Regions from separate parts of the Escherichia marmotae genome, predicted to be linked through region 1. Evidence: predicted binding sites of a transcription regulator. Region 1 holds the regulator's gene; each other region holds the start of a gene.

Region 1 (2,206 bases):
GGCAGTCAAACCCACTGCCACGATCAAACCAAGAACGATAATGGTTGTTACCAATGAAAATTTAAGGTCGATGCTCATCAAGTTTTCTCCTTTTTTATTACCACACAAAAAATGATATTACTCATTTTTACACAGTGTGATGAAAAAATCTCCCGGCATTTATAATGATAAGTGTTTTTACTACTTCCCCTTTTCATCAAGATCGGCCAAAATTCCACGCTTACACTATTTGCGTACTGGCCATTGACCCCTTCCTGACGCTCCGTGTCATTTTTCCGGCGTACCGCAACACTTTCGTTGTGCGTAAGGTGTGTAAAGGCAAACGTTTACCTTGCGATTTTGCAGGAGCTGAAGTTAGGGTCTGGAGTGAAATGGAATGGCAACAATAAAAGATGTAGCGAAACGAGCAAACGTTTCCACTACAACTGTGTCACACGTTATAAACAAAACGCGTTTTGTCGCGGAAGAGACTCGTAACGCTGTGTGGGCAGCGATTAAAGAATTACACTACTCTCCTAGCGCGGTGGCGCGTAGCCTGAAGGTTAACCACACCAAGTCTATCGGTTTGCTGGCGACCAGCAGCGAAGCGGCCTATTTTGCCGAGATCATTGAAGCGGTAGAAAAAAATTGCTTCCAGAAAGGCTACACACTGATTCTGGGCAATGCGTGGAACAATCTTGAGAAACAGCGGGCCTATCTGTCGATGATGGCGCAAAAACGCGTCGATGGCCTGCTGGTCATGTGTTCTGAGTATCCGGAACCATTGCTGGCGATGCTGGAAGAGTATCGCCATATCCCGATGGTGGTGATGGACTGGGGCGAAGCAAAAGCGGACTTTACCGATGCAGTTATCGATAACGCTTTTGAAGGCGGCTACATGGCCGGGCGCTATCTGATTGAACGCGGTCATCGCGAAATTGGCGTTATTCCTGGTCCGCTGGAGCGCAACACCGGCGCTGGCCGTCTGGCGGGTTTTATGAAAGCGATGGAAGAAGCCATGATCAAGGTGCCGGAAAACTGGATTGTGCAGGGTGACTTTGAGCCTGAATCGGGTTATCGCGCCATGCAGCAAATCCTGTCGCAACCGCACCGCCCTACTGCTGTCTTCTGTGGCGGCGATATCATGGCTATGGGCGCACTTTGCGCCGCTGATGAAATGGGTCTGCGCGTACCGCAAGATATTTCGCTGATCGGTTATGATAACGTGCGCAACGCCCGTTATTTTACTCCGGCGCTGACGACTATCCATCAGCCAAAAGATTCGCTGGGCGAAACGGCGTTCAACATGCTGTTGGATCGTATCGTCAACAAACGCGAAGAACCGCAGTCAATTGAAGTTCATCCGCGGCTTATTGAACGCCGCTCCGTGGCTGACGGTCCGTTCCGCGACTATCGTCGTTAATCATCCGTTGCGGGAGTCTCTTCCGGCTCCCGCAGCCATTCCTTATTCAGCGTCTCGCTATCACCGAGATACTCCAGCAGCCAGGTTAACGCAGGCGACATATCATTCTGCTGCCAGGTCAGACAACATGCCGAATCAGGGAATGGATTTTCCAGTTCTAATGCTACCCACTTCCCCTCGTTCAGCCACGGTTTAGCGAAATGGGTCGGCACCATGCCAATGCATAACCCGGCCGAGATACAGGTTGCCGATGATTCCCAGTCCGGGACAACCAGGCGCTTTTGGTTATCGAGCAGCCAGGTAATACGTTTGGGCAGCGTCCGTGACGTGTCTTCGCGCACCAGTGACGGCCAGTTGCGCAACGTATCATCGCTGAACGGCCCATTCATCGACGCAAGCGGATGGTGGCGGGCAACAACACAACTCCAGCTCAACATTCCCATATCACGGAAGGCGTAACGCCCACCTACCGGAATCGCCCGTGTCGCACCAATCGCCAGTTCCACACGTCCGTCGGAAAGCGCATCCCAGACACCGTTAAACACCTCCTGAAAAACCAGAAGTTCGACGTCATCAAAATGGCGATAGAAATCAACAATCATCTGCCGCGTGCGTTCTGGCCTGACAATATTATCTACCGCGATGGCTAACTGACCGCGCCAACCGTTCGCTATCTGCTGACATTGCTGGCGAGTGATCTGCATTTTTTTGACAACAGAACGCCCTTCTTTGAGAAACCACGCCCCGGCAGCGGTCAGTTCCACGTCACGATGACGCCTTTCAAAAAGCGGCACTGCCAGCCAC
Region 2 (2,206 bases), 2.2 Mb from region 1:
TTTGATAAACGGCCATAACGGCTCATTCATCCATCTTATCACAAGTCTGATAACGAACCTTTAACTGGCCTGCAAAGCGTTGATTTCGGATTTATCTGCCAGTCTTTTCAATAGCATATTGAGTAATACGCCATACATTGGCAGGAAGAAAACGATGCTAATTAACACTTTGAAACAGTAATCAACCAGCGCGATTTCCATCCAGTGTTCGGCCATAAAGGCATCCGGACTGCGCCAGAAAGCAATAAAGAAGAAGGCCAATGTGTCGCTGACGTTACCGAAAAGTGTGGAAGCCGTCGGTGCCAGCCACCAACGACGACTCTGACGCAGACGGTTAAAGACGTGTACGTCGAGGATCTGTCCCAGCGCGTAGGCCATAAAGCTGGCGGTAGCGATACGGGCGACAAACAGGTTGAAGTGGGCGAGAGCGCCGAATCCCTGCCATGAACCCATATAAAACAGCGACGAGATGACGTAGGAGATCAGCAACGCGGGGATCATCACCGCAAAGATGATACGACGAGCCAGCGGCGCGCCAAAAATACGCACGGTCAGGTCGGTAGCAAGAAAAATAAACGGAAAGCTAAACGCACCCCAGGTGGTATGAAAACCGAAAATAGAGACCGGAAGCTGTACCAGATAGTTACTGGAGGTGATCACCAGTAGATGAAATAACGATAACCAGAACAACGCCTTATAGCGTTGAGTTTGCGAGAAAGCGTTCATATTGTACCTTTTTGATTAACCATTGGGGTGAGGGAACCCAATACGTACGGCACGTTATTTTATAGTGAGATAATAACGTGCTTACCCTTTTTTCGAGCCGCCGCATGATACTGCTTTGTGTTAACAATGCAATGGTTAATTTTCACGCAATCGTTAACCTGGTTTGCTTACGGACTCGCAGGGCGTAAACTAGCGCCGTTTTTTTATGTGACGAGAAGAAAATGACCGCTCTCTTTTCCAGCCCTGACCACACACTTGACGCACTAGGCCTGCGCTGCCCGGAACCGGTGATGATGGTGCGTAAAACCGTGCGTAATATGCAGCCTGGCGAAACGTTGCTGATTATTGCCGATGATCCGGCCACGACCCGCGATATTCCTGGGTTTTGTACCTTTATGGAACACGAACTGGTGGCCAAAGAGACGGACGGACTGCCTTATCGTTATTTGATTCGCAAAGGTGGCTGATGGGGGCAGATTGGCTTCGATGCCGCCTTTTCCTCTCACCTTAACCCTCACCCCAGAGGGGCGAGGGGGTCGATCGCGCTCAATTTTGCGGCTTGCAACCGGCTTGTAGAACGAATAAAGCGTTTAAGCTGCATCTGGCGATATGGTGCACAATGCCTGATGCGACGCTGTCGCGTCTTATCATGCCTACGAGTTCGATGCTCTGTGTAGGCCGGATAAGGCGTTTACGCCGCATCCGGCAAGCAAGTGTAATGGAATGCACAAATGGATTATTTAATTCCAGTTTGTCTGGTATTGCTGGGATTACTCGCGATATTCACCCCCAATTGGCTGCTCCCTGTTTTTATCCTCATGGGAGGATGGCTGGGGGTACTTGTCTGTGGTTGGCTCTGGCTAATGATATTTTTACCTTTACTCAACGGCGTCGGGCTTGCTTATGCCCTGTGGTTGATGTTCAAAAGGCCATCATTAGCATCCCGCCTGGTTGCTGCATTCAGTGTTATCTCCGTCATTCTGATGTTAGCGCTATATTACGCTTTCCTGACCATGCCGCCGTTCCCACCTCAGCACTAAGCCTGATAGCCAGAGGCTATCAGGCAACACCTTTACTTCCTGCGCAACAACCTTAACGCATTTGCCGTCACCAGCACCGTCGCACCTGTATCTGCCAGCACCGCAAGCCACAGGCCGGTCATACCCAAGAGTGTAGTGACGAGGAAGATCCCTTTCAGCCCTAGCGCAATAGTGATGTTCTGGCGGATATTGGCGTGAGTCGCGCGTGCCAGTTCAATCATCTGCACCAGACCACGCAGATGGTTATGCGTTAACGCTGCATCGGCGGTTTCCAGCGCCACGTCTGTGCCGCTACCCATTGCAATCCCAATGGCTGCGGCTTTCATAGCTGGTGCGTCGTTAATACCGTCGCCCACCATCGCCAGTGGCGCATGTTGATTCAACTCGGTCACGGCTTTGACTTTATCTTCCGGCAGTAATCCAGCTTTAAACTCCAGCCC
Region 3 (2,206 bases), 880 kb from region 1:
AGCCGCCCAACGCGACTTCATAACCCAACGGCAACAGTAACAATACTGGAGAAATAAAGGCAAAGCTGGAGCCGAGATAAGCCGGGATTTTACCTTTACAGATGAAGAGATACAGTAGCGTTCCGATACCGTTAAATAACAGTACGGTCGCCGGGTTAATATGAAATAAGACGGGCACCAGGACGGTTGCACCAAACATGGCGAACAAATGTTGCAAACTAAGCGGGATTGTCTGTAAAAGTGGCGGTCTTTCACTCACCCCGATAGCACGGCGCGTCATAGTATATTCCTCTGTATTATGTGTTATAGGCGCTTTACTCAAAAAAAAGCCGACTCTTAAAGTCGGCTTTAATTATTTTTATTCTTTATTTTGTACCAAAGATTTTGTCACCGGCATCACCGAGACCCGGAATAATGTATCCGTGCTCATTCAGCCCCTGGTCAATCGATGCGGTATAAAGCTCAACGTCCGGGTGCGCTTTTTCCAGCGCAGCGATGCCTTCTGGAGCTGCCACCAGCACCAACACTTTAATGCTGCTGCAACCTGCTTTTTTCAGTAGGTCAATGGTGGCGATAACTGAACCACCGGTTGCCAGCATTGGGTCAACGATCAGCGCCATACGCTCATCGATGTTAGACACCAGTTTCTGGAAGTACGGCACCGGCTCCAGTGTTTCTTCATTACGGTACATACCGACTACGCTGATACGCGCACTCGGAACGTTTTCCAGAACGCCGTCCATCATCCCCAGACCGGCACGCAGAATCGGCACTACGGTAATTTTTTTACCTTTAATCTGGTCGATTTCCACCGGGCCGTTCCAGCCTTCGATGGTTACTTTTTCAGTTTCGAGGTCAGCGGTCGCTTCGTAAGTCAGCAGGCTACCCACTTCGGAAGCGAGTTCGCGAAAGCGCTTGGTGCTGATATCTTGCTCACGCATCAGTCCCAGCTTGTGTTTGACGAGTGGGTGTTTGACTTCCACGATCTTCATACTCTTTCTCCTTTGAGGGGCAGCCACAAAAAAAAATCGACGGATTATACCGCCTTTCTTCAAGGCGGCAATATTATTTTCGTTGATTTTAGTCAAACCCATAGAAAATTTAGATAAATACATTTAACATTCAAATAGTTAAAAAAGATAATTATCCTGGCAATAAATCATTCGTTGCCTCTGCTCGCGCATTTTTTCACCTCTCGCTCAGCAAAAAGGGGGGAAAAAAGGTTGTGTAAAGCAGTCTCGCAAACGTTTGCTTTCCCTGTTAGAATTGCGCCGAATTTTATTTTTCTACCGCAAGTAACGCGTGGGGACCCAAGCAGTGACCGATAAAACCTCTCTTAGCTACAAAGATGCCGGTGTTGATATTGACGCGGGTAATGCTCTGGTTGGAAGAATCAAAGGCGTAGTGAAGAAAACGCGTCGCCCGGAAGTGATGGGCGGTCTGGGCGGCTTCGGTGCGTTGTGTGCGCTGCCGCAAAAATATCGCGAACCCGTGTTGGTTTCCGGCACTGACGGCGTAGGCACCAAGCTGCGTCTGGCGATGGACTTAAAACGTCACGACACTATCGGTATCGATCTGGTCGCCATGTGCGTTAACGACCTGGTGGTGCAAGGCGCTGAACCGCTGTTTTTCCTCGACTATTACGCAACCGGAAAACTGGATGTTGATACTGCCTCATCGGTGATCAGCGGCATCGCGGAAGGGTGTCTGCAATCGGGCTGCTCGCTAGTGGGTGGCGAAACGGCAGAGATGCCGGGGATGTATCACGGCGAAGATTATGACGTAGCTGGTTTCTGTGTTGGGGTGGTAGAAAAATCAGAAATCATCGACGGTTCGAAAGTCAGCGACGGCGATGTGCTGATTGCTCTCGGCTCCAGCGGCCCGCACTCGAACGGCTATTCGCTGGTACGCAAAATTCTTGAAGTCAGTGGTTGCGATCCGCAAACCACTGAACTCGACGGCAAACCATTAGCCGATCATCTGCTGGCCCCAACCCGTATTTATGTGAAATCGGTACTGGAGTTGATCGAAAAAGTGGATGTGCACGCCATTGCGCATCTGACCGGTGGCGGCTTCTGGGAAAATATTCCGCGCGTATTGCCGGAAAATACCCAGGCAGTGATTGATGAATCCTCCTGGCAATGGCCGGAAGTATTCAACTGGCTGCAAACGGCAGGCAATGTCAGCCGCCATGAAATGTATCGCA
Region 4 (2,206 bases), 690 kb from region 1:
CTGACGGGTAAACAACTGCCCTTCTTCAGTGATGTAAATCGCTTCGCCCGGTGCGACGTCACGCAGGAACTCAAAGCCCAGGGTATCGAGCGCAACGCTTTCAGAGGCAACCATATATTCTGTGCGATTGTCATCAACATCGCGTTTTCCCAACACCAGCGGACGAATGCCGTTAGGATCGCGGAAAGCAACCATACCGTGGCCGATAATCATCGCCACACAGGCATATGCGCCACGGATCAGACGGTTAGTGGCGGCAATGGCGGCGAAAATGTTATCGGCTTCCAGCGGATAGTGGCGGAAGTTATCCAGTTCGCTGGCGAAGATATTAAGCAAAATTTCCGAGTCAGAAGTGGTGTTGATGTGGCGGCGTTTTTCTTCAAACAACTTTTTACGCAACTCGTGAGCGTTAGTCAGATTGCCATTATGGGCAAGCGTGATGCCATATGGAGAGTTAACGTAAAATGGCTGCGCTTCAGAAGCGCTGGAGCTGCCAGCCGTAGGGTAACGCACATGACCAATGCCCATATTGCCCTGCAAACGCTGCATGTGGCGAGCTTCAAATATATCGCTCACCAGACCGTTCGCTTTACGCAAACGAAAGCAGTTATTGGCATCAATGGTGATGATGCCTGCGGCATCCTGACCGCGATGCTGAAGCACCGTTAAGGCATCATAAATCGACTGGTTAACCGGCATAACACCGGCGATACCGACAATACCGCACATACGTCTTTTTCCTCGTTAAGCCACATCTCAGAGCACTTACGCTCTGGGCAAGAAACTTGACGAGCTTTGCAGATAATCAAAAAACCATCTGATGATAAAACTGAACTGTGGGATCAGCTGTGATTTGCTCCAGTCTTCGCTTTTCGACACTCCGGTAAAGGAGTCGAGAAAGAAAAGAATAGCGGCAACAATCAATACGCCGCGCAACGCACCGAAACAGACGCCCAGCACCCGATCGGTGCCTGACAACCCCGTTTTCTCCACCAACTGACCTATCACGAAGTTCACGATAGCGCCAACGATAAGCGTAGCGATAAACAGTACCGCGATGGCAATCCCATTTCGAACCAGTTCGTCTTCAAAGCCCGTAAACCAGGCTGACAGGTAAGTGTAGTAATGACTGGCGACAAAGAACGCACAACCCCATGTCACCAGCGATAATGCTTCACGAACAAAGCCGCGGATCAGGCTAACCAGAGAAGAAAAAGCAATCACCGCGATTATGGCGTAATCAATCCAGACCATATGTGTCCCACGATTTTACGCCCTGTCATCCTGTTCGGGGCGCATTCTAACAGAAAAAGAAAACGTTTGCGTAGGGATTTCCTTCCCGCGCATCAATAAAAATGGCGCTGAAAAAATATTCAACGCCATCGACTTTTTGTGCCTTTGCGGCACCGGCTATACGTGTCGGATGCGGCGTGAACGCCTTATCCGACCTGGGGTTATGCTCCCGCGTAGACCTGATAAGACGCGTTAGCGTCGCATCAGGCAAACCGTATTAATTCGGCGTATAGCCCATCACCACGCCGCTCAAGCCAGAAAGCTGCCTCAACTCACCCAGCGAACCTTTCAGCTTCTCTTTAGAAGCATCCGGCCCAACCAGAATGCGGGTGATTTTACCCTGCACTGGCGTCGACGGCGACGTATAAACGCGATATCCCGCGCCACGCAGCTTAGCAACAATCTCATTCACTTTATCGGCATTTTTCAGCGCGCCCAGTTGCACTACATACGCTTTACCCGTCGGTGCCGCTTTTTCTTCGACGGCAGGTTTTGGTTCTGGCTTCGGCGCTGGTGGCGTTTCCACCTTCGGCTTCGGCGGTTCCACAGGTTTCGGCTTCGGTGGAGCAACCGGTGCAGGTTCCGGTTCAAACTCAGTATTATTGGCTGCAATGATTGCCGGATCGAGTGACGGTGCCGCTGCATCTCCCGCACGCACCTCCTCTGCAGCCCCTTCAGGCGGCTGTGTCGGCAATGCCTGGGTGGCGGCAGGCATCATATCAGGCTCATCGCGATCGCCTGGTTTTGGCACCAGAGGGATCGCTGCAAACTCATCCTGATAATGTTTTTTCTGCCCATCGAGCAGCCCTGGAAGCACAATCACCCCCAGCGCCACCAGCACTATTGTGCCAACTAACCGATTCTGAAACTTACTCGCCACCGCTTCTCCTCGCGTCAATCACTTCCATGACAT

Evidence for each region. The regulator PurR, encoded in region 1, represses purine synthesis genes. The targets are predictions, from matches to a motif close to CANGCAAACGTTTGCNTG.
Region 2: tusA (sulfurtransferase TusA) is a predicted target of PurR. The motif match lies at 870-887, and genes of this name have one in related genera.
Region 3: purM (phosphoribosylformylglycinamidine cyclo-ligase) is a predicted target of PurR. The motif match lies at 1,238-1,255, and genes of this name have one in related genera.
Region 4: cvpA (colicin V production protein) is a predicted target of PurR. The motif match lies at 1,310-1,327, and genes of this name have one in related genera.

The regions. Positions count from the first base shown of each region.
Region 1 is NZ_CP025979.1:733,898-736,103, reverse strand. It holds gene cydH (cytochrome bd-I accessory subunit CydH) at 1-78, opposite strand, end outside; gene purR (HTH-type transcriptional repressor PurR) at 377-1,402, shown strand; gene punR (DNA-binding transcriptional activator PunR) at 1,399-2,206, opposite strand, start outside.
Region 2 is NZ_CP025979.1:2,942,892-2,945,097, reverse strand. It holds gene C1192_RS15290 (7-cyano-7-deazaguanine/7-aminomethyl-7-deazaguanine transporter) at 61-726, opposite strand; gene tusA (sulfurtransferase TusA) at 948-1,193, shown strand; gene C1192_RS15280 (hypothetical protein) at 1,458-1,766, shown strand; gene zntA (Zn(II)/Cd(II)/Pb(II) translocating P-type ATPase ZntA) at 1,799-2,206, opposite strand, start outside.
Region 3 is NZ_CP025979.1:4,521,885-4,524,090, reverse strand. It holds gene uraA (uracil permease) at 1-280, opposite strand, end outside; gene upp (uracil phosphoribosyltransferase) at 366-992, opposite strand; gene purM (phosphoribosylformylglycinamidine cyclo-ligase) at 1,318-2,206, shown strand, end outside.
Region 4 is NZ_CP025979.1:47,612-49,817, reverse strand. It holds gene purF (amidophosphoribosyltransferase) at 1-729, opposite strand, end outside; gene cvpA (colicin V production protein) at 766-1,254, opposite strand; gene dedD (cell division protein DedD) at 1,511-2,173, opposite strand; gene folC (bifunctional tetrahydrofolate synthase/dihydrofolate synthase) at 2,163-2,206, opposite strand, start outside.